DNA from 2 places in the Arthrobacter sp. NicSoilC5 genome. Region 1 is predicted to be linked to the other one. Evidence: riboswitches for the same ligand, from Rfam matches in the RefSeq annotation. Region 1 holds a riboswitch; the other holds the start of a gene.

What was found. A riboswitch is a leader RNA that binds a small molecule or an ion and turns the genes downstream of it on or off. The one in region 1 is predicted to bind glycine.
Region 2: it holds a riboswitch for glycine, as region 1 does, so the genes downstream of both, gcvP (aminomethyl-transferring glycine dehydrogenase) here and gcvP (aminomethyl-transferring glycine dehydrogenase) in region 1, are expected to answer to the same signal.

The regions. Positions count from the first base shown of each region.
Region 1 is NZ_AP024660.1:3,819,691-3,829,288, reverse strand. It holds gene gcvT (glycine cleavage system aminomethyltransferase GcvT) at 1-574, opposite strand, end outside; gene gcvP (aminomethyl-transferring glycine dehydrogenase) at 587-3,433, opposite strand; glycine riboswitch at 3,626-3,723, opposite strand; gene LDO22_RS17905 (TetR/AcrR family transcriptional regulator) at 3,815-4,351, opposite strand; gene LDO22_RS17900 (MFS transporter) at 4,435-5,991, shown strand; gene LDO22_RS17895 (DNA starvation/stationary phase protection protein) at 6,078-6,557, opposite strand; gene LDO22_RS17890 (APC family permease) at 6,779-8,335, shown strand; gene LDO22_RS17885 (hypothetical protein) at 8,407-8,958, opposite strand; gene LDO22_RS17880 (DUF4193 domain-containing protein) at 9,146-9,448, opposite strand; gene LDO22_RS17875 (hypothetical protein) at 9,541-9,598, opposite strand, start outside.
Region 2 is NZ_AP024660.1:3,426,072-3,435,669, reverse strand. It holds gene purU (formyltetrahydrofolate deformylase) at 1-806, opposite strand, end outside; gene cycA (D-serine/D-alanine/glycine transporter) at 872-2,383, opposite strand; glycine riboswitch at 2,538-2,635, opposite strand; glycine riboswitch at 2,949-3,048, shown strand; gene gcvP (aminomethyl-transferring glycine dehydrogenase) at 3,201-6,053, shown strand; gene gcvT (glycine cleavage system aminomethyltransferase GcvT) at 6,063-7,175, shown strand; gene gcvH (glycine cleavage system protein GcvH) at 7,222-7,605, shown strand; gene glyA (serine hydroxymethyltransferase) at 7,602-8,933, shown strand; gene LDO22_RS16060 (L-serine ammonia-lyase) at 9,242-9,598, shown strand, end outside.

The DNA of each region.
Region 1 (9,598 bases):
CGCCGCCCACCAGGAACGGAACCTCCACAGCGGCGTAGTACTTCAGCTCCGTCACCAGGGAGTGCTGTGCGGCCGGGACCAGGCGCAACAGGAGTTCCTGTGCCTTGGGGCCCTGCACTGCGATCAGCGACGTCCGGGCCGAGGCGTCCTCCACCAGCACGTCAAACCCTGCGGCCCGTTCCTGCAGGGCTGCCGCCACCACCGCGGCGTTCCCCGCATTGGGCACCACCAGGAAGACGTCCGTGCCGTCTCCAGCGGCGGGACGGCGGTAGGTGATGAGGTCGTCGATGATGCCGCCGTCCTCGTTGCAGATCAGCGAGTACTTGGCCTTGCCCACGGCCATGGCGGAGATCTTTCCCACCAGGGCGTAGTCCAGGAACGCGGCGGCCTGCGGCCCGGTGACCCAGACTTCGCCCATGTGGGAGAGGTCGAACAGGCCGGCGGTGCTGCGGACGGCGTGGTGTTCAGCCAGTTCGGAGCTGTACTTCAATGGCATCTGCCAGCCGCCGAAGTCGGTGAAGGAGGCGCCAAGCTTTTTATGTTCGTCGTAAAGGGCGGTGTATTTCTCGGTCACGGTGCCGGTCCTTTAGTTTTCGAACTCTTCGAGCGGCGGGCAGGAGCAGATGAGGTTCCGGTCTCCGGCGGCGCCGTCGATCCGGCCCACCGGCGGGAAGTACTTGTCCTGCTTGTGGTGGGCAGGGAACGCGGCCTGCTCGCGCGGGTAGGCACGGTCCCAGTCGGAGCTGACGACGGCGGCTGCCGTGTGGGGTGCGCGGCGCAGGGGGGAGTCCGCTACGGCAAAGTCGCCGTTGGCCACCTGGTCGATTTCCTTGCGGATGGTGATCATGGCTTCGATAAAGCGGTCGATCTCGGCCAGGTCCTCGGACTCGGTGGGCTCCACCATCAGGGTGCCGGCCACCGGGAACGCCAGGGTGGGGGCGTGGAAGCCGAAGTCGATGAGGCGCTTGGCCACATCCTCGGCCGTGACACCGGTCTTGGCGGTCAGTTCGCGCAGGTCCAGGATGCATTCGTGCGCCACGAGGCCGCCTTCACCGGTGTACAGCACCGGGAAGTACTCGTTCAGCCGGGCTGCGACGTAATTGGCAGCGAGCAGGGCTGCCTTGGTGGCCTCGGTGAGCCCTTCCCCGCCCATGAGCTTCACGTACGCCCAGGAGATCGGCAGGACGCCGGCCGAACCGAAGCGGGAAGCCGAGATCGCGACCCCGTGGCCTTCCTCATGCGCTGCCTTGTTGGCGTCGCCGGGCATGAACGGCGCCAGGTGGGCTTTGGCGGCCACGGGTCCGACGCCGGGTCCGCCGCCGCCGTGGGGGATGCAGAAGGTCTTGTGCAGGTTCAGGTGGGAGACGTCGCCGCCGAACTTGCCGGGCTGGGCCAGTCCCACCAGGGCGTTCAGGTTGGCGCCGTCGATGTAGACCTGGCCGCCCGCCGCGTGCACGGCGTCGCAGACCTCACGGACGTCCCCGTCATAGACGCCGTGGGTGGACGGGTACGTGATCATGATGCAGGACAGGACGTCCTTGTTCGCTTCGATCTTGGCCGTCAGGTCATCGTGGTTGATGGTGCCGTCCGCGGCCGTGGCAACGACGACGACCTTCATGCCGGCCAGGACGGCAGAGGCGGCATTGGTGCCGTGGGCGGAGGCGGGGATCAGGCAGACGTTGCGCTGCTCTTCGCCGCGGGAGTGGTGGTAGCCGCGGATGGCCAGCAGGCCGGCGAGCTCGCCCTGGGAACCGGCATTGGGCTGGATGGACACCTGGTCGTACCCGGTGATCGCGGTCAGGTCCGCCTCCAGGTCGGCAATCAGTTCACGCCAGCCTTCGGTCTGGGAGTCCGGGGCAAAGGGGTGGATGGAGGCGAATTCCGGCCAGGAGATGGCTTCCATCTCGGCGGTGGCGTTCAGCTTCATGGTGCACGAGCCCAGCGGGATCATGGTGCGGTCCAGCGCCAGGTCCCGGTCCGACAGCTTCCGGATGTAGCGCAGCAGCTGGGTTTCGGACCGGTGCGTGTTGAACACCGGGTGCTGCAGGTATTCGGAGGAACGTCCGACGGCGGCCTCCAGTCCGAAGCCTTCAGCCGCGGCAACGGAGGCCCCAAAGACGTCCGCGACGTCGGCGACGATGGCCGCCGTCGTGGTTTCGTCGAGCGAGATGCCCACGGTATCGGCGTCGATGGAACGCAGGTTGATGCCGCGCGCTTCGGCATCGGCGACAAGCGCGGCAGCGCGTCCGGGGACGCGGACGGTAAGGGTGTCGAAGAAGCTCGTGTGCAGCACCTCCACACCGGCAGCTGCCAGCGAGGCCGCCAGCACCCGGGCGTGGCCGTGCGTCGTTTCCGCAATCGCCTTCAGCCCGTCGGGGCCGTGGTAGACGGCGTACATCGAGGAGACGATGGCCAGCAGGGCCTGCGCCGTGCAGATGTTGGACGTGGCCTTTTCGCGGCGGATGTGCTGCTCGCGGGTCTGCAGCGCCAGGCGGTACGCGGGCACCCCTGCGTCGTCCTTGGACACACCCACCAGGCGGCCGGGCAGCGACCGCTCCAGGCCCTTGCGCACCGCCATGTAGGCGGCGTGCGGGCCGCCGAAGAACAACGGCACCCCGAAGCGCTGGGTGGAGCCGACGGCGATGTCGGCGCCCTGCTCGCCCGGAGGAGTGATCAGGGTCAGTGCCAGCAGGTCAGCGGCCACGGCGACCAATGCGCCGCGCTCCTTCGCCGCCGCAATAGTGGCGGACTGGTCCCAGACCCGCCCGGAGGCACCGGGCTGCTGGAGCACGATGCCGTTGATGTCGCCGTCGGGCAGGCCGTTGGACAGGTCGGCGACCTCAACTTCGAAGCCGAGCGCCTCGGCGCGGCCCTTGACGATGGCGATGGTCTGCGGCAGCACGTCGATGTCCAGGACAGTCTTGCCGTCCGCTGCAGGCTTGGTCTTGTTGGAGCGGCGCATCAGCAGCACGGCCTCGGCCACGGCGGTGGCTTCATCGAGCAGGGACGCGTTGGCGATGGGCAGGCCCACCAGGTCCTGGACCATGGTCTGGAAATTCAGGAGTGCCTCGAGCCGGCCCTGGGAAATCTCGGGCTGGTACGGGGTGTAGGCGGTGTACCAGGCCGGGGCTTCCAGCACGTTCCGGCGGATCACTGCAGGCGTGACGGTGTCGTAGTAGCCCTGCCCGATCATCTGGACAGCGGTCTTGTTCTTGGCGGCGAGCCTGCGCAGTTCCGCAAGGACTTCAACTTCGCTGAGGGCATCCTGCAGGCGGAGGGCTGTTTCCTGGCGGATGACTTTGGGTACGGCGGTGTCCACCAGGGAATCGACCGTGCCGTAACCAACGGCTTTGAGCATGGCGTCGACGTCGTCCTGGCGGCGTGCGCCAATGTGGCGGTCTACGAAGGTGGTGGAGGCTGGGGTAACCGACACGAAGGAACTCCATTTATTCAGGCGGCGCAGGGTACGCCACAGCTATTCGGGTCCCTCCCCGCTCTGTATTGGACCTGAGAGTTTCCGCGTTGCCTGCCTGGGCAGGACCCGCTTGCACCGTCGGTGAGCACAACAGCCGTTTCGCTTCCCCCAAGGGAGGCCGGACAACTGCCTGCTGCTTTCCAGAGGTGCCTCGCCGCGGCGGTACAGGGGCCTGCGAGATTCCTGGGGAGGATTTGCTCCTACGGCGCCTGCCTGTACTTCCGGCAGAACTCTCCCGCCGCAGATCAAAGGCTATTCATTTGTTGATGATGACGGCCGGTGACAGCCCTCACAACTCTCCATTGTCCTACGCCACAAGCCCTCCCGGCAAATGGAAAACTACCTGCGGAGCCGTTCCAAAGCAGCCAGGAGTTCCTCCACATCAGCCGCCGCTCCGCCTTCCGGCGCAGGGCCCACGGAAAGCATGGCATTGAAGTACAACCCGTCACCCATATACAGGACAGCCTTGGCCAGGCCGTGCCCCACATCTGCTGCGATCTCGTCCAGCCACCGCTGCTGGATGGCGGCGAACCGGCGGCGGGTCTCTTCATGTGCCACCTCGGCAAGCCGCGTGGCAGCCACGATGACCCGGTCAAGCGGAGTATCCGCCCAGACGGAGGAGCGGATGAAATACGCGGCAGCACCTTCGCTGGCGGAAGCCATCGCGTCGGCGTCCTGCCTGGCCAGGCCTTCCAGGCGGTCAAGCAGCACGGAGATGAGCGCTTCCTTGTTGGGAAAATGATAGAGGAGGCCACCTTTGGACACCCCGGCCTTCCGGGCTACGGCGTCGAGGGTTGCAGCGCGCTCCCCCACGTCGATCAGCAGGGACTCGAAGGCGTCAAGGACCGCATCACGGGCTACAGGCTTTCGGGGCATGCCTTCCATCATGCCCTCCACCGGCAGGGAAGAAGGAATGCCCGCGTTTAATAACTGTACCGTCCAGACGGTACAGTTATTGCATGACGACTTCCATCAGCCCGGCCCCCACCCAACGGGACAGCACCGCCGCGCGGCCTCCGTGGCGGGATTGGCTTGCGCTGGGGCTGCTGATGTTTCCCGTGCTGCTGGTGGCAGTGGACAACACGGCCCTGACCTTTGCCCTGCCCGCCATCGCACGCGCCCTGGAACCGACCGGCCTGCAGCTGCTGTGGATCGTGGACTCCTATCCGCTGGTCCTGGCCGGGCTGCTGGTGTCAATGGGAAGCCTCGGCGACCGGATTGGGCGGCGGCGGCTGCTGGTCATCGGCAGCCTGGGCTTCGCCGGACTGTCCGCCGCCACCGCCTTCGCACCCACCCCGGAGTGGCTGATCGCCGGCCGCGCGGCGCTCGGGTTCTTCGGCGCCATGCTGATGCCGTCCACCCTGTCGCTGATCCGCAATATTTTCCCGGAACCCAACCGCCGGCGGCTTGCAGTGGCCATCTGGGCGGCGGGATTCTCCGGCGGCGCCGCCCTGGGCCCCATCCTGGGTGGATGGCTGGTGGAGCACTTCTGGTGGGGCGCCGTTTTCCTGGTGGCCGTGCCGCTCATGCTGCCCCTGCTGGCTCTGGGGCCGGCCTTCATTCCGGAATCAAAGGATCCCGCGCCGGGCAGGGTGGATATCCCAAGCGTCCTGCTCTCCATGCTGGTCATGGTGCCCGTGGTGTACGGCATCAAGTCAGTAGCCACCGAAGGCCCGGGCACGGCCGGGCTGGGCAGCATCGCCTTTGGCGTGGCCATGGGGATCGTGTTCGTGCGCCGCCAGCAACGCCTGGAATACCCGCTGCTGGACATGTCGCTGTTCCGGAACAGGGTGTTCAGCATGGCCATCAGCGCCAACATCCTGGCCCTGTTTTCCTTCAACGGATTCATCCTTTTCCTTGCCCAGCACCTCCAACTCCTGGAGGGGATGACGCCGTCCGCGGCGGGCATTGCCATGCTTCCGGCCCTGGCAGCCACAGTGGCGGCAGGCCTGGTGGTAGTCCCGCTGGTCCGGAAGGTCCGCCCCGGGTACGTAGTGGCCGCCGGCCTGTCCTTCAGCGCCGTCGGCTACAGCATGGTGGCCTTCGGAAACCACGACGGCGGGCCTTCCCTGCTGCTGGCAGCACTGCTGGTCCTGGCGCTGGGCGTCGGCACGGCGGAAACCATCTCGAACGACCTCATCCTCGGCTCGGCCCCGCCGGCGAAATCAGGCGCTGCGGCGGCGATTTCCGAGACGGGCTACGAGGTGGGCTCGCTGCTGGGGACTGCCGTGCTGGGCTCCATCCTGACCGCGTCCTACCAGCAGAACCTCCGGCTGCCGGCAGGGCTGGAGGCCATGCTGCCCGGAGCCTCACTGCACAACGCCGGGGAAACGCTGGCCGGCGCGGTGGAGGCGGCCGGCCTGCTGCCGGAATCAGTCGCGGGGGCAGTCCGGGATGCCGCGGCCGCCGCGTTCGATTCCGGCGTGCACATCACGGCCGCAATTGGGCTGGCACTGATGGCGACGGCGGCAGTGCTCGCCGCCGTCGTGCTTAGGAAAGTTCCCAAAGCGGCCTAGCAGTACAACGGCAGTGCTGTCCGGGGCAAAAAGAAAGCGTCCTGCGCCGGGGCTGCCCCGGCGCAGGACGCCCTGCCGGATGTCCGCTACTTGGAGTCGGCGGCCGTGACCTTGGCGGTGGGCTTCATGTTTTCCGCCTGCACCATCCAGGCGAACTGCTCCAGCCTGGCGATGAACTCGTGCAGGAGGTCCGCCGAAGTGGGGTCTTCCTCATCTACCTCGTCGTGGACCTTGCGCATGGTGCCCACGGCGGCCTCCATGGCGGCGACGATCCGCTCGATCGCGTCCTTAGTGCTGATCAGGCCGTCAGGGAACTGGGCCAGACTGGTGGTCCCGGCCACGGTGGAGCTGCGGCCGTCGGGAAGCGCGTGCAGGGCACGCATGCGCTCGGCGGTGTCGTCGGCGAACTGGCGGGCGGCGTCGACGATCTCATCGAGCTGCAGGTTGAGGTCGCGGAAGTTGGTGCCCACGATGTTCCAGTGCGCCTGCTTGCCCTGGATGTGGAGCTCGATCAGGTCCGCCAGGACGGCCTGCAGGTTGTTGGTCAGTGTCGGTGAAGCTTTCATGCGTCCTCCTCAATTGGTCCAGTACGGCAGACGCTACCAGCCGTGGACGGCGCGGCGGCAGGGCCAAAGACAATTTCTCAGTGAGCTTACTAATTTCGAAAACCAGTCATAAACGAGTGTGCTTCATATTGCGTCTTGCATCACACGCCCGCCACCCCCATACTAAATGAACGCCATTCATATAGTGACCTCCGTCTCACAGCCTTCCAGAAAGTGGTGCCATGACAGAGACAATCCGCACCAGTACTGCCAAACCCGGTCCGCACGCCCACGCCCCCTCCGCGGACGGCGTCAGCGCCAAGGGACTCAAGGGCGGCCAGCTCGGGCTCCTGGCCGTCGTCGTCCTGGGCATTTCAACCATCGCCCCCGCATATACACTCACCAGCGCACTGGGACCTACCGTCAATGAAGCCGGCCTCCAGCTGCCCGTCATCTTCCTCATCGGGTTCATCCCCATGATCCTGGTCTCGCTGGCCTACCGGGAACTCAACGCCGACTCCCCGGACAGCGGCACCACCTTCACCTGGGTCACCAAGGCCTTTGGCCCGTGGGTGGGCTGGATGGGCGGCTGGGGCCTGCTGGCGGCAAACATCATCGTGCTGTCCAACCTGGCGGGCGTCGCCGTCGACTTCTTCTACCTCTTCCTGTCACAGCTCACCGGCTCCCCCGAACTGGCGGACCTGGCGGACAACAAAGGCCTGAACGTCATTACCTGCTTCGTCTTCGTGGCGCTGGCCGTCTGGGTCAGCTACCGCGGCCTGCACACCACCAAGCTGGTGCAGTACAGCCTGGTGGGCTTCCAGTTGCTGGTGCTGGGCCTGTTCGTCGTGATGGCCTTTGCCAACTGGTCCACCTCGGAAACGGCCATCCCGTTCAGCTGGGAGTGGTTCGATGTCACCAGGATCGAGACGTTCGGTCAGATTGCCGCCGGCATCTCCCTGTCGATCTTCGTGTACTGGGGCTGGGACGTCTGCCTCACCGTGAACGAGGAAACGGCCAACGGCAAGAAGACCGCCGGCGTGGCAGGCACCCTGACCGCCGTCATCGTCCTGGCCATCTACCTGCTGGTCAGCATCGCCACCATGATGTTTGCCGGCGTCGGTGATACCGGCAACGGCCTGAACAACGCTGAAAACCACGAAAACATCTTCACCGCACTGGCCTCCCCCATCATGGGCCCGTTCGCCATCCTGATGTCCCTCGCCGTGCTCTCCAGCTCCGCTGCGTCCCTGCAGTCAACCTTCATGTCGCCGTCGCGCAGCCTGCTGGCCATGGCCCACTACGGCGCACTGCCGGAACCCTTCAGCAGAATGAGCAGGAAGTTCGCCACGCCGGGCTTCGCCACCATCGCCGCCGGCGTGATGTCAGCGGGGTTCTACGCAGTGATGCACGTGGTCAGCGAGAACGTCCTGAACGACACTATCCTGGCCCTGGGCCTCATGATCTGCTTCTACTACGGCCTCACCGCCCTGGCCTGCACCTGGTACTTCCGCCACAGCCTGTTCAACAGCGTGCGCCACTTCGTGCTGCGGCTGGTATGCCCGGTGGTGGGCGGCGTGGGCCTGTTCGTGGTGTTTGTCCAGACCGCCGTGGACAGCCTGGCACCGGAGTTCGGCAGCGGCTCCGAGGTGTTCGGCGTGGGCCTGGTGTTCATCCTGGGCGTGGGCATCCTGGCCCTGGGTGCCGTGGTCATGCTGGTCATGTCCCGCACTCACCCGGGCTTCTTCCGCGGCGAAACCCTCAAGCAGGACACCCCCGCGCTGGTCGTTCCGGAATAGGCTCCAGCCCAAAAAGGTGCCGTGCCCCCGCCAGGGGCACGGCACCTTTTGTGTTGGCGACGACGGATGGCTCACCAGTAGTGCGCCACATCGACCACCAGGCGTGAGCCGGAGCCCGGGCCGTCGAGGGTGAACACCCGGAACGGCAGCCGGGCACGGACGCCGAGCCCGATGGTGGTCTGGCCCTCGAAGCTTCCGGCCCAAACCACCTGGCGGAAGGTCTGGTAGCCCGAAACGTTGGAGAGCTCAGCCTTGTCGGCAGGGGTGTAGGTGGGCTGGCCGTTGTTGTCATAGGCCGGCGCCTTGACGACGACCTGCAGCCGGGCGCCGCCCCGCGTTGGCACCACTGCTCCCGAGCCGTCCTGGATGATCTGGGGGACGTAGCGGACCGTGTAGCCGGGGGCCGGCGCGCCGCTTAGGTCAACCACCAGCCGGTCAAAGCAATAGTGCTGCCCGGTCCGGACATTGGTCACGGGTGCGCCGCCCATGGCGCCGTCCGACTTCATCAGCGAACCCCACGTGAGTCCGCAGTACGACGTGGTTGCCGAGGCGGCGCCCGGAGCCACCAGGCCCAGGCCTGCAGCCAGCAGGACGGCTGCGAGCCAGATGAAGAACTTTTTCATTGCAGTGCCATCCAAAATGAGAGCCATTGGATGCTTCCAGCGTAGGAGCGTTCGCGGGCGGAAACGAGGGGTCATTTTGATAACGACGGCGGCACCGGGCCAAGCAGCCGGACCAAAGCAGCACAGGACAAAGAAGCGCCGGCCACCTCGGGTGAGGTGGCCGGCGCCGGGAAACCAGGATGGAAATTTAGCCTTCGCAGTCGCGGCAGTACTTCAGGCCGTCCTTTTCGCGGGCAACCTGCGACCGGTGGCGGACCAGGAAGCACGACGAGCAGGTGAACTCGTCAGACTGCTCGGGAACCACAATGACGGTCAGTTCCTCGTTGGAGAGGTCGGCGCCGGGCAGGTCGATACCTTCAGCGGTGTCGTTCTCGTCGACATCGATAACCGCGGTCTGCGCGTTGCCGCTCCGTGATGCCTGGAGGGCCTCGAGAGAGTCGGCCGGCGACTCTTCTTCCTGCTTGCGTGGAGCATCGTAATCGGTAGCCATAGCATGTTCACTTTCGTTGCTGCGCAGCGCCATTTCAGGCACCTCAGTGAAGCAGTTTAGGGCATTATCCCGCTACCGGCGCAATAGTGTGCTTAACCAGACATCGGGCCGGTTTCTGCCGTTGTTCCCGCGTGCACCGAGCGGGCGTGG
Region 2 (9,598 bases), 390 kb from region 1:
GTGAGCGCCTTGCATTCGGCGTCGCGGCCAACCGTGACCAGGTCCGAGGCGGAGTACGTGTGGTCCACCTCGATGACCTGCTGCGAGATGATGGGCCCTTCGTCCAGCTCCGAGTTGACGTAGTGGGCGGTGGCACCCACCGTTTTGACGCCGCGCTCGTAGGCCTGGTGGTAGGGCTTTGCACCCTTGAAGCTGGGCAGGAACGAGTGGTGGATGTTGATGGCCTTCCCGCTCAGGCGGGTGGTGGCCTCGTCGCTGAGCACCTGCATGTAGCGGGCCAGCACCACCAGCTCCACGGCGTAGTCGTCCACCAGGGCCAGCAGCCGCTCCTCGGCATCGGCCTTGGTTTCCGGCGTGACCGGGATGTGGTGGAACGGAACACCGTGCCAGGCGGCCAGGGGTTCCAGGTCCGGGTGGTTGGACACCACGGCGGCGATCTCCACGGGCAACTCACCACTGCGGGCGCGGAACAGGATGTCGTTGAGGCAATGCTCATACTTGGAGACCATCACCAGGATGGGCTGCTTGCGTCCGTGGCGTTCCAGCCGCCAGTCCATCTGCCACTCCTGGGCCACCTGGCCGAAACCGGCCCGGAGGCGGCCAAGGTTCAGCTCAACCTGCGAGGTGACGTGGATGCGCATGAAGAACCGCCCGCTCGCCCTGTCGCCGAACTGCTTGATGTCCACGATGTAGCATTCCTGTTCCAGCAGGTATGCCGCCACCGCCTGGACAATGCCAAGGGCATCCGGGCAGTGGAACGTCAGCACGAATTCCCGGCCCGTTTCCGGATCTGCCACTGCCTGCAGCTGCCCGGCTTCAGAAGTCCCAGGTTCGGATGCGCGCAGCCCGGAAGCGCGGAGCTCCTCAGCGATCACCGGTTGACCCGCTCTTCCCCCGCTTCTGCGGCGGCACCCGTACGGACAGCCTTGCCGGCTGCGGCGTCGGTGAAGTCCTGGTCCGCCTGCAGTTCAGCCTGGAACGTAGCGAAACGGGCCTGGTGTGCGGGGCGGCGGCGGAGGACGAACCATGCGGCGCCCAGCAGGATGAACCACACCGGGGTGACCAGGAGGGCCACCAGGGTGTCCGGCTGGGTGGTGAGGGTCCAGATTACGAAGGCGAAGAAGGCGAAGACCACCCAGACCATGGCAACACCGCCGGGCATCTTGAACTTCGATGCTTCATGCAGGTGCGGCCGGCGGCGGCGGAAGGCGATGTAGCTGGCCAGGATGATGGACCAGACAAAGACGAAGCAGACGGCGGAGACGGTGGTCACCATGTCAAAGGCTTTGCCCACGTCCTGGCCCGCGTACATGAGGACGACGCCGGACAGCAGCAGCACGCAGGAGAGGAACAGTGCGTTTTGGGGCACCTTGCGCCGGGACAGTTTGCCAAAGACGTCGGGAGCGTCGCCTTCCTGGGCAAGGCCGAAGACCATGCGGGAGGTCGAGTAGATGCCGGAGTTCGCGGAGGACATCGCGGAGCTCAGCACCACGAGGTTGACCACGGTGGCCGCGGCGCCCAGGCCTGCCAGGGAGAACATGGCGATGAAGGGGCTGTGGCCGGCCCTGAACTCGGTCCAGGGGGTGACGGCCATCAGGATGATGAGGGCGCCTACGTAGAAGAGGAGCACGCGGATGGGGATGGAGTTGATGGCCTTGGGCAGGTTGCGCTCCGGGTTCTTGGCCTCGGCCGCCGTGGTGCCCACCAGCTCGATGCCCACGAAGGCGAAGACGGCGATCTGGAAGCCGGCCACGAAGCCCATGAACTCGTTCGGGAAGAATCCGCCATGGCTCCACAGGTTGGTGAAGGTGGCAGGGCCGGCGTCGGACTGGAAACCGGTGAAGATCATGAACAGGCCAACGATGATCAGTGCGGCAATGGCAACGATCTTGATGAGTGCGAACCAGAACTCCGTCTCGCCGAACGCCTTCACCGTGGTGAGGTTCAGCAGGAGCAGGATGGCCACGGTGGCCAGGCCGGGAATCCACAGGGGCACCCCGGGCCACAGTTCACGGGAGTAGCCGGCGATGGCGATGACATCCGCGATGCCGGTGATGACCCAGCAGAACCAGTAGGTCCAGCCCGTAAAGAAGCCGGCCCACGGACCCAGCAGGTCGGCGGCAAAGTCGCTGAAGGACTTGTAGTTGAGGTTGCTGAGCAGCAGTTCACCCATGGCACGCATGACGAAGAACAGCATGAAGCCGATGATCATGTACACGAAGATCACTGATGGGCCGGCCGCCGAGATGGTCTTGCCGGAGCCCATGAACAGGCCGGTGCCGATTGCACCGCCGATGGCGATCAGTTGGATGTGGCGGTTGCTGAGCTGCCGCTCCAGGTGCGGGGCTCCGCCGCCGGGGGACGTCGGGGAATGGGTCGTCATTGAGGAACTCCATCGTTCGAGCGGCACCCGGGGTGTCGCAAAGATTGGATTTCCTCCCCGCTCTGTCTGGGACCTGAGAGTTTCCACATGCCGAAATGGGCGTGCTTGCACCGTCGGTGAGCCAGGACAGGGCCCGGCTGCTTTCCAGAGTTGCCTCACCGCGGCGGTACGTGGGCCTGAGAGTTTCCTGGGGAGGGTTTGCTCCTACGGCGCCTGCTGAACGTACCGGCAGGGCTCTCCCGCCGCAGGTCAAAAGCGTTTGCTTGGTAAATCAGTGTTCAGTTGTCAGAGGGCATCCATCCCAGGCGCGGTAATGCGCAGAATGGGCAGTGGGGCCTCCGGTGATCCCGGCCGGCGAACAGAGCGCCCAGCGTCTTTGGGCCAGTTCCGCTGTCCGGCCGGATCACGGGGTTCAGTGTGGCGTCCGTCACGAACAAAAGTCAAGCCCGGCGTTACGCCATCCACCTAACGCTCTTGAGCCCCAAGTCATGACGGACCGATTTGCTCCCCGCTTCGCTTTGCCTGTAACCTGTGAGCCGAATCACCCACATTTCAATAAGCCTTTCGAGCTGTGGCGGGAGAGTTCTCCCGGCCATCACCGGGCAGGCGCCGTAGGAGCAAATCCTCCCCAGGAATCTCTCAGGCCCATGTACCGTCACGGCGAGGCGACTCTGGAAAGCAGTGCTGCTCCGGCAGCACTCACCGACGGTGCAAGCAGGCCCTGATGGGTTTGCGGAATCTCTCAGGTCCAATACAGAGCGGGGAGGGACCCGATCCATGCCGTGCCACCCGTGGCCGGCCAAACCTGGAGTTCCTCATGACGATTCAATCCCTTCCGTCTGCCTTTGCAGACCGGCATATCGGTGCACGCCGCCGGGCTGACGTGGACACCATGCTCAAGGCCGTTGGCTACGACAGCGTTGATGGACTGGTGGACATCGCCGTTCCCAACTCAATCCGCCAGTCCAAGCCCCTTGCGCTCAAAGACGCGCTGAGCGAGGTTGAGGTCCTTGCGGAGCTGCGCAGGCTCGCAGCCAAGAACAAGACGGCCGTGCAGATGATCGGCCAGGGCTACTACGACACCATCACGCCCGCCGTCATCCGCCGGAATGTCCTGGAGGCCCCGGCCTGGTACACCGCCTACACCCCGTACCAGCCCGAGATTTCCCAGGGCCGGCTCGAGGCACTGCTGAACTTCCAGACCATGGTCCAGGACCTGGTGGGCCTGCCGATCGCCAACGCCTCGCTGCTGGATGAAGCCACCGCCGTGGCCGAGGCCGTGCTGATGATGCGCCGCGCCAACAAGAACAAGGACGCCCGCGACGGCAAGACCGTCCTGGACGCCGACGTGCTGCCGCAGACCATCGCCATCGTCAAGGGCCGCGCCGAGGCGCTGGGCTTCGAAGTTGAGGTCACCGACCTGTCCAACGGCCTGCCCGACGGCGACATCAACGGCATCGTGCTCCAGCAGCCCGGTGCCTCCGGGCGGGTCTGGGACCAGTCCGCCACTATTGCGGCGGCGAAGGAGCGCGGCGCACTGGTCACCGTGGCCGCTGACCTGCTTGCACTGACCCTGATCACTCCTCCGGGCGAGCAGGGCGCCGACATCGCCGTCGGCTCCACCCAGCGCTTCGGGGTGCCGTTGTTCTTCGGCGGTCCGCACGCCGCATACATGGCCGTGGCCAAGGGCCTGGAGCGTTCCATGCCGGGCCGCCTGGTGGGCGTATCCAAGGACGACGCAGGCCTCCCGGCGTACCGCCTGGCGCTGCAAACCCGCGAGCAGCACATCCGCCGCGAAAAGGCGACATCCAACATCTGCACCGCGCAGGCCCTGCTGGCCATCGTCTCCTCCTTCTACGCCGTCTACCACGGCCCCGACGGACTGAAGGCCATCGCCGAGCGCGTCCACAACAACGCCCGCGCCCTCGCCACCACGCTCAAGATCGCAGGCCGGGAACTGGCCGCCGAGGCGTTCTTCGATACGGTCACGGTCTCCGTCCCGGGCAAGGCCGCCAAGGTCATCACCGCTGCCGAAGCACGCGGCATCAACCTGCGCCACATCGACGCCGACACCATTGGCGTGTCCGTGGATGAAACCACGACGCCGGAAATCCTCTCCGCGATCGCCGTCGCCTTTGGAGCCGGCCCGGTAGTGGACGCTGAGGGCTTCGACCTGCCCGCAGAGGTGCTCCGCACCTCCGAGTACATGCAGCACCCGGTGTTCAACACCCACCGGTCCGAAACCCAGTTGCTGCGCTACATCCGCAGGCTGTCGGACCGGGACCTGGCGCTGGACCGCACCATGATCCCGCTGGGCTCGTGCACCATGAAGCTGAACGCCACCGCCGAAATGGAAGCCATCTCCTGGCCGGAATTCGCTTCCATCCACCCGTTCGCCCCCGAGTCCCAGACCAAGGGCTGGCGTGAACTGATCAGCGGCCTGGAAGCCGACCTTGCGGAAATCACCGGCTACGACCAGGTGTCCCTCCAGCCGAACGCCGGTTCCCAGGGCGAGCTCGCCGGCCTGCTGGCCATCCGCGGCTACCACCGCGCCAACGGCGATACCCAGCGCAACGTGTGCCTGATCCCCGCTTCTGCCCACGGCACCAATGCCGCCTCTGCCGTCCTGGCCGGCATGAAGGTCGTCGTCGTTGCCACGGCCGCGGACGGCACGATCGACCACGAGGACCTGTACGCGAAAATCGAGGCGAACAAGGACGTCCTCTCGGCGATCATGATCACCTACCCGTCCACCCACGGCGTGTACGACGCGGACGTGACCGAGATCTGCGAGGCTGTGCACGCTGCCGGTGGCCAGGTCTACGTTGATGGTGCCAACCTGAACGCCCTGGTGGGACTGGCCCAGCCCGGCAAGTTCGGCGGCGACGTCTCCCACCTGAACCTGCACAAGACCTTCTGCATCCCGCACGGCGGCGGCGGACCCGGCGTCGGGCCCGTTGCGGCCAAGGCCCATCTGGCGCCGTTCATGCCCGGCGACGCCAACAAGGCAGCGCATGAGGAAGGCCACGGCGTGGCCATCAGTGCCTCGAACTTCGGTTCCGCCGGTGTCCTGCCGATCTCCTGGGCGTACGTGAAGCTCATGGGCGGGGAGGGCCTGACCGAGGCCACCAAGGCAGCCCTGCTCGCAGCGAACTATGTTGCCGTGCGCCTGAACGAGTACTTCCCGGTGCTGTACACCGGCGAAGGCGGCCTCGTGGCGCACGAATGCATCCTGGACCTCCGCGACCTGACCGCGAAGACGGGCGTTACCGCGGAGGATGTGGCCAAGCGCCTCATCGACTTCGGCTTCCACGCCCCCACCCTTGCGTTCCCGGTGGCCGGCACCCTGATGGTGGAGCCCACCGAGTCCGAGGACCTGGCCGAGATCGACCGCTTCATCGAAGCCATGATCACCATCCGCAAGGAAATCGACCAGGTGGCCAACGGCGACTTCTCTGTCCAGGACTCCCCGCTGCGCAATGCACCCCACACAGCGTCCGCCGTTGTGAACTCCGAATGGACCCGCCAGTACAGCCGCGAGCAGGCCGTCTTCCCCGTCCACCACCTCAAGCAGGACAAGTACTTCCCGCCGGTGGGCAGGATCGACGGCGCCGCCGGAGACCGGAACCTGATCTGCTCCTGCCCGCCGCTGTCCGAGTTCGAAAACTAAGGATCCCCCATGACTGAGAACTACACGGCTCTTTACGAAGAGCACAAGAAGCTTGGCGCCTCCTTCACCGACTTCGGTGGCTGGCAGATGCCGCTCAAGTACAGCTCCGAACTGGCTGAACACCACGCCGTCCGCAACGCTGCCGGCCTGTTCGACCTCTCCCACATGGGCGAAGTGTGGGTCACCGGGCCCCAGGCCGCGGCTTTCCTGGACTACGTCCTGGTGGGCAAACTGTCCGCCATCGCGGACGGCAAGGCCAAGTACTCGCTGATCTGCAATGAAGACGGCGGCATCATCGACGACCTCATCACGTACCGTTTCGGCGATGAGAAGTACCTGGTGGTTCCCAACGCCGGCAACGCCCCCACCGTGGCGGCCGCCCTCGCCGAACGCGCTGCCGCCTTCGACGTGACGGTGGAGGACGCTTCGGCGGCAACCTCGCTGGTCGCAGTCCAGGGACCCAAGGCCGAGGCCATCCTGCTCAAGCTCACGGACGAGTCCCAGCACGCCCTGGTCACCGACCTGAAGTACTACGCGTTCAACGAAGTCACCGTGGCCGGCCACGATGTCATCCTGGCCCGCACCGGCTACACCGGTGAAGACGGCTTTGAACTCTTCCTCCCGAACGAAGGCGCCGCTTCCCTGTGGGAGTCCGTGGCCCAGGCCGGGGAAGAGTTCGGCATTGTCCCCTGCGGCCTCGCATCCCGCGATTCGCTTCGCCTTGAAGCGGGCATGCCGCTGTACGGCAACGAGCTCTCGCTGGAGCGTTCGCCGTTCGACGCCGGCCTTGGCCCCGTAGTTGCCCTCAAGTCCAAGGAAGGCGACTTCGTGGGACGGGCCGCACTTGAGGCAGCCAAGGAAGCCGGCCCCAAGCGCAAACTCGTTGGCCTGAAAGGGCACGGCCGCCGTGCCGGCCGTGGCGGCTACCCCGTCCTCAAAGACGGAAACGTGGTGGGCGAGGTGACCTCGGGCCAGCCGAGCCCCACCCTTGGCTACCCCGTGGCACTGGCCTACGTCGACGTCGAGCACGCTGAGCTGGGCACCGCACTGGACGTGGACCTGCGCGGCAAGGCCGAGCCCTTCGAAATCGTCGCGCTGCCCTTTTACAAGCGCCAGAAATAGCCCGGCGCTCCCGCATTTTTGAACCCCAAACTTAAGGAAACACACCATGGCTAAAGTTGCCGCTGAACTGAAGTACTCCGCCGAACACGAATGGATCGCCGCCGACGGCTCCGGCCCGTCCGTGGTGGGCGTGTCCGCCGTTGCCGCCGAGGCACTGGGCGACATCGTCTACGTGGACCTGCCCGAGGTTGGCGCCACGGTGACCGCAGGCGAGACCTGTGGCGAGATCGAGTCCACCAAGTCCGTCTCCGACCTGTACTCCCCCGTGACGGGCGAGGTCACGGAAGTCAACGACGACGTCGTCAGCGACCCCGCCGTGATCAACAACGACCCCTACGGCGCCGGCTGGCTCTTCAAGGTCACCGTCACCGAAGAGGGCCCGCTGCTGTCCGCACAGGAATACGCCGAAGCAAACGGCGGCGAACTGTGAGCGGCGCTTCATCCGCTGCGGGCACCGTGGCCTTTGAACAGGTGGTCTCCCCCAGCCTGAACGCAGACCTCGCTGCCCTGGACCCCGAGATTGCGGCAAAGATCGACGACGAACTGGGCCGCCAGCGCGACGGCCTGGAAATGATCGCTTCCGAGAACCACACAGCCGCAGCGGTCATGCAGGCGCAGGGCTCGGTGCTGACCAATAAGTACGCCGAGGGCTACCCGGGCAAGCGGTACTACGGTGGCTGCGAGCACGTGGACGTCATCGAGCAGCTGGCCATCGACCGGGTCAAGGCCCTGTTCGGCGCCGGGTTCGCCAACGTCCAGCCGCACTCCGGCGCCCAGGCCAACGCCTCGGTGATGCACGCGCTCATCAAGCCCGGCGACACCATCATGGGACTGAACCTGGCCCACGGCGGCCACCTGACCCACGGCATGCGGATCAACTTCTCCGGCAAGCTCTACAACGTGGTCCCGTACCAGGTCCGCGAAGACACCCACACCATCGACATGGCAGAGGTGGAGCGGCTGGCCCAGGAGCACAAGCCGCAGCTCATCGTGGCCGGCTGGTCAGCCTACGCGCGCCAGCTGGACTTTGCCGAGTTCCGCCGGATCGCCGATTCCGTGGGTGCCTACCTCATGGTGGACATGGCACACTTCGCCGGACTGGTGGCCGCGGGCCTGCACCCCTCGCCGGTCCCGCACGCCCACGTGGTCACCTCCACCACGCACAAGACCCTCGCCGGTCCGCGCGGCGGCATCATCCTCTCCAACGACCCCGACGTCGCGAAGAAGATCAACTCCGCCGTCTTCCCGGGCCAGCAGGGCGGGCCGCTGGAGCACGTCATCGCCGGCAAGGCCGTGGCGTTCAAGATCGCGGCGTCCGAGGAATTCAAGGAGCGGCAGGAGCGCGTCCTGGCCGGCGCCCGCATCCTGGCCGAACGCCTGGTCCAGCCGGACGTCACCGCCAGGGGCATCAGCGTGGTGTCCGGCGGCACCGACGTGCACCTGGTCCTGGTGGACCTGCGCAACTGCGAACTCGATGGCCAGCAGGCAGAAGACCGACTGGCTGCGATCGACATCACCGTCAACCGCAACGCGGTCCCCTTCGACCCGCGTCCGCCAATGGTCACCTCGGGCCTGCGCATCGGCACCCCGGCCCTGGCCACCCGTGGCTTCGGCGAGGACGCCTTCCGCGAGGTTGCGGACATCATTGCCGAGGCATTGATTGCCGACGCCGGCGCGGACCTTTCCGGGCTGCGTCACCGCGTCGAGGCACTCGCCGCCGCCCACCCGCTCTACCCGGGCGTCGCACCACTGTCCTGATCTCCGGTTGCTACCGGGACCGGCGGACCGGACATTTTCACGCCTCGTTGGGCCCACGCCGTCAGGGTTCCCTGGCCGAGCTTGCGAGGCTAGGGAGACGGTGGGGAGCAGGCTTTCGAAAAGTCCGGCTCCGCCGGCCCCTCGTGCGCATGTCTCCTGGTGACGTGCCCGCGGAGTGGGTGGGGCATCCGGCAGCGTGCGTCTAAGGGAGCGTCACGTCCGCTCAGCGGGCGTCTTCGCGACCGAGCACGCAGAGGATGTCCTGCCCGCTCCATCCCGACCACTTGTATTAGTTAGGAACCACGCACATGGCTGTTGGTGTCTTTGACCTCTTTTCGATCGGTATTGGGCCGTCGTCTTCGCATACGGTGGGGCCGATGCGGGCTGCTGCCGTGTTTGCTGAGGAGTTGAAGGCCTCGGGGAAGCTCGCGGACGTGGCGTCGTTGCGGGTGGATTTGTATGGGTCGCTGGCCGCGACGGGGCATGGGCATGGGACGATGACCGCGATCCTGTTGGGGTTGGAGGGGTTCCATCCGGAACTGATCCTGCCCGAAGAGGTGGAGGAGCGGCTGGCTTCGATCGCGGAGACCGGGATCCTGAACCTGGCCGGTGCTGGTGGTGAGGGTATGGCGTTGCCGTACGGGGTGGGCGACATGGTGTTGCGG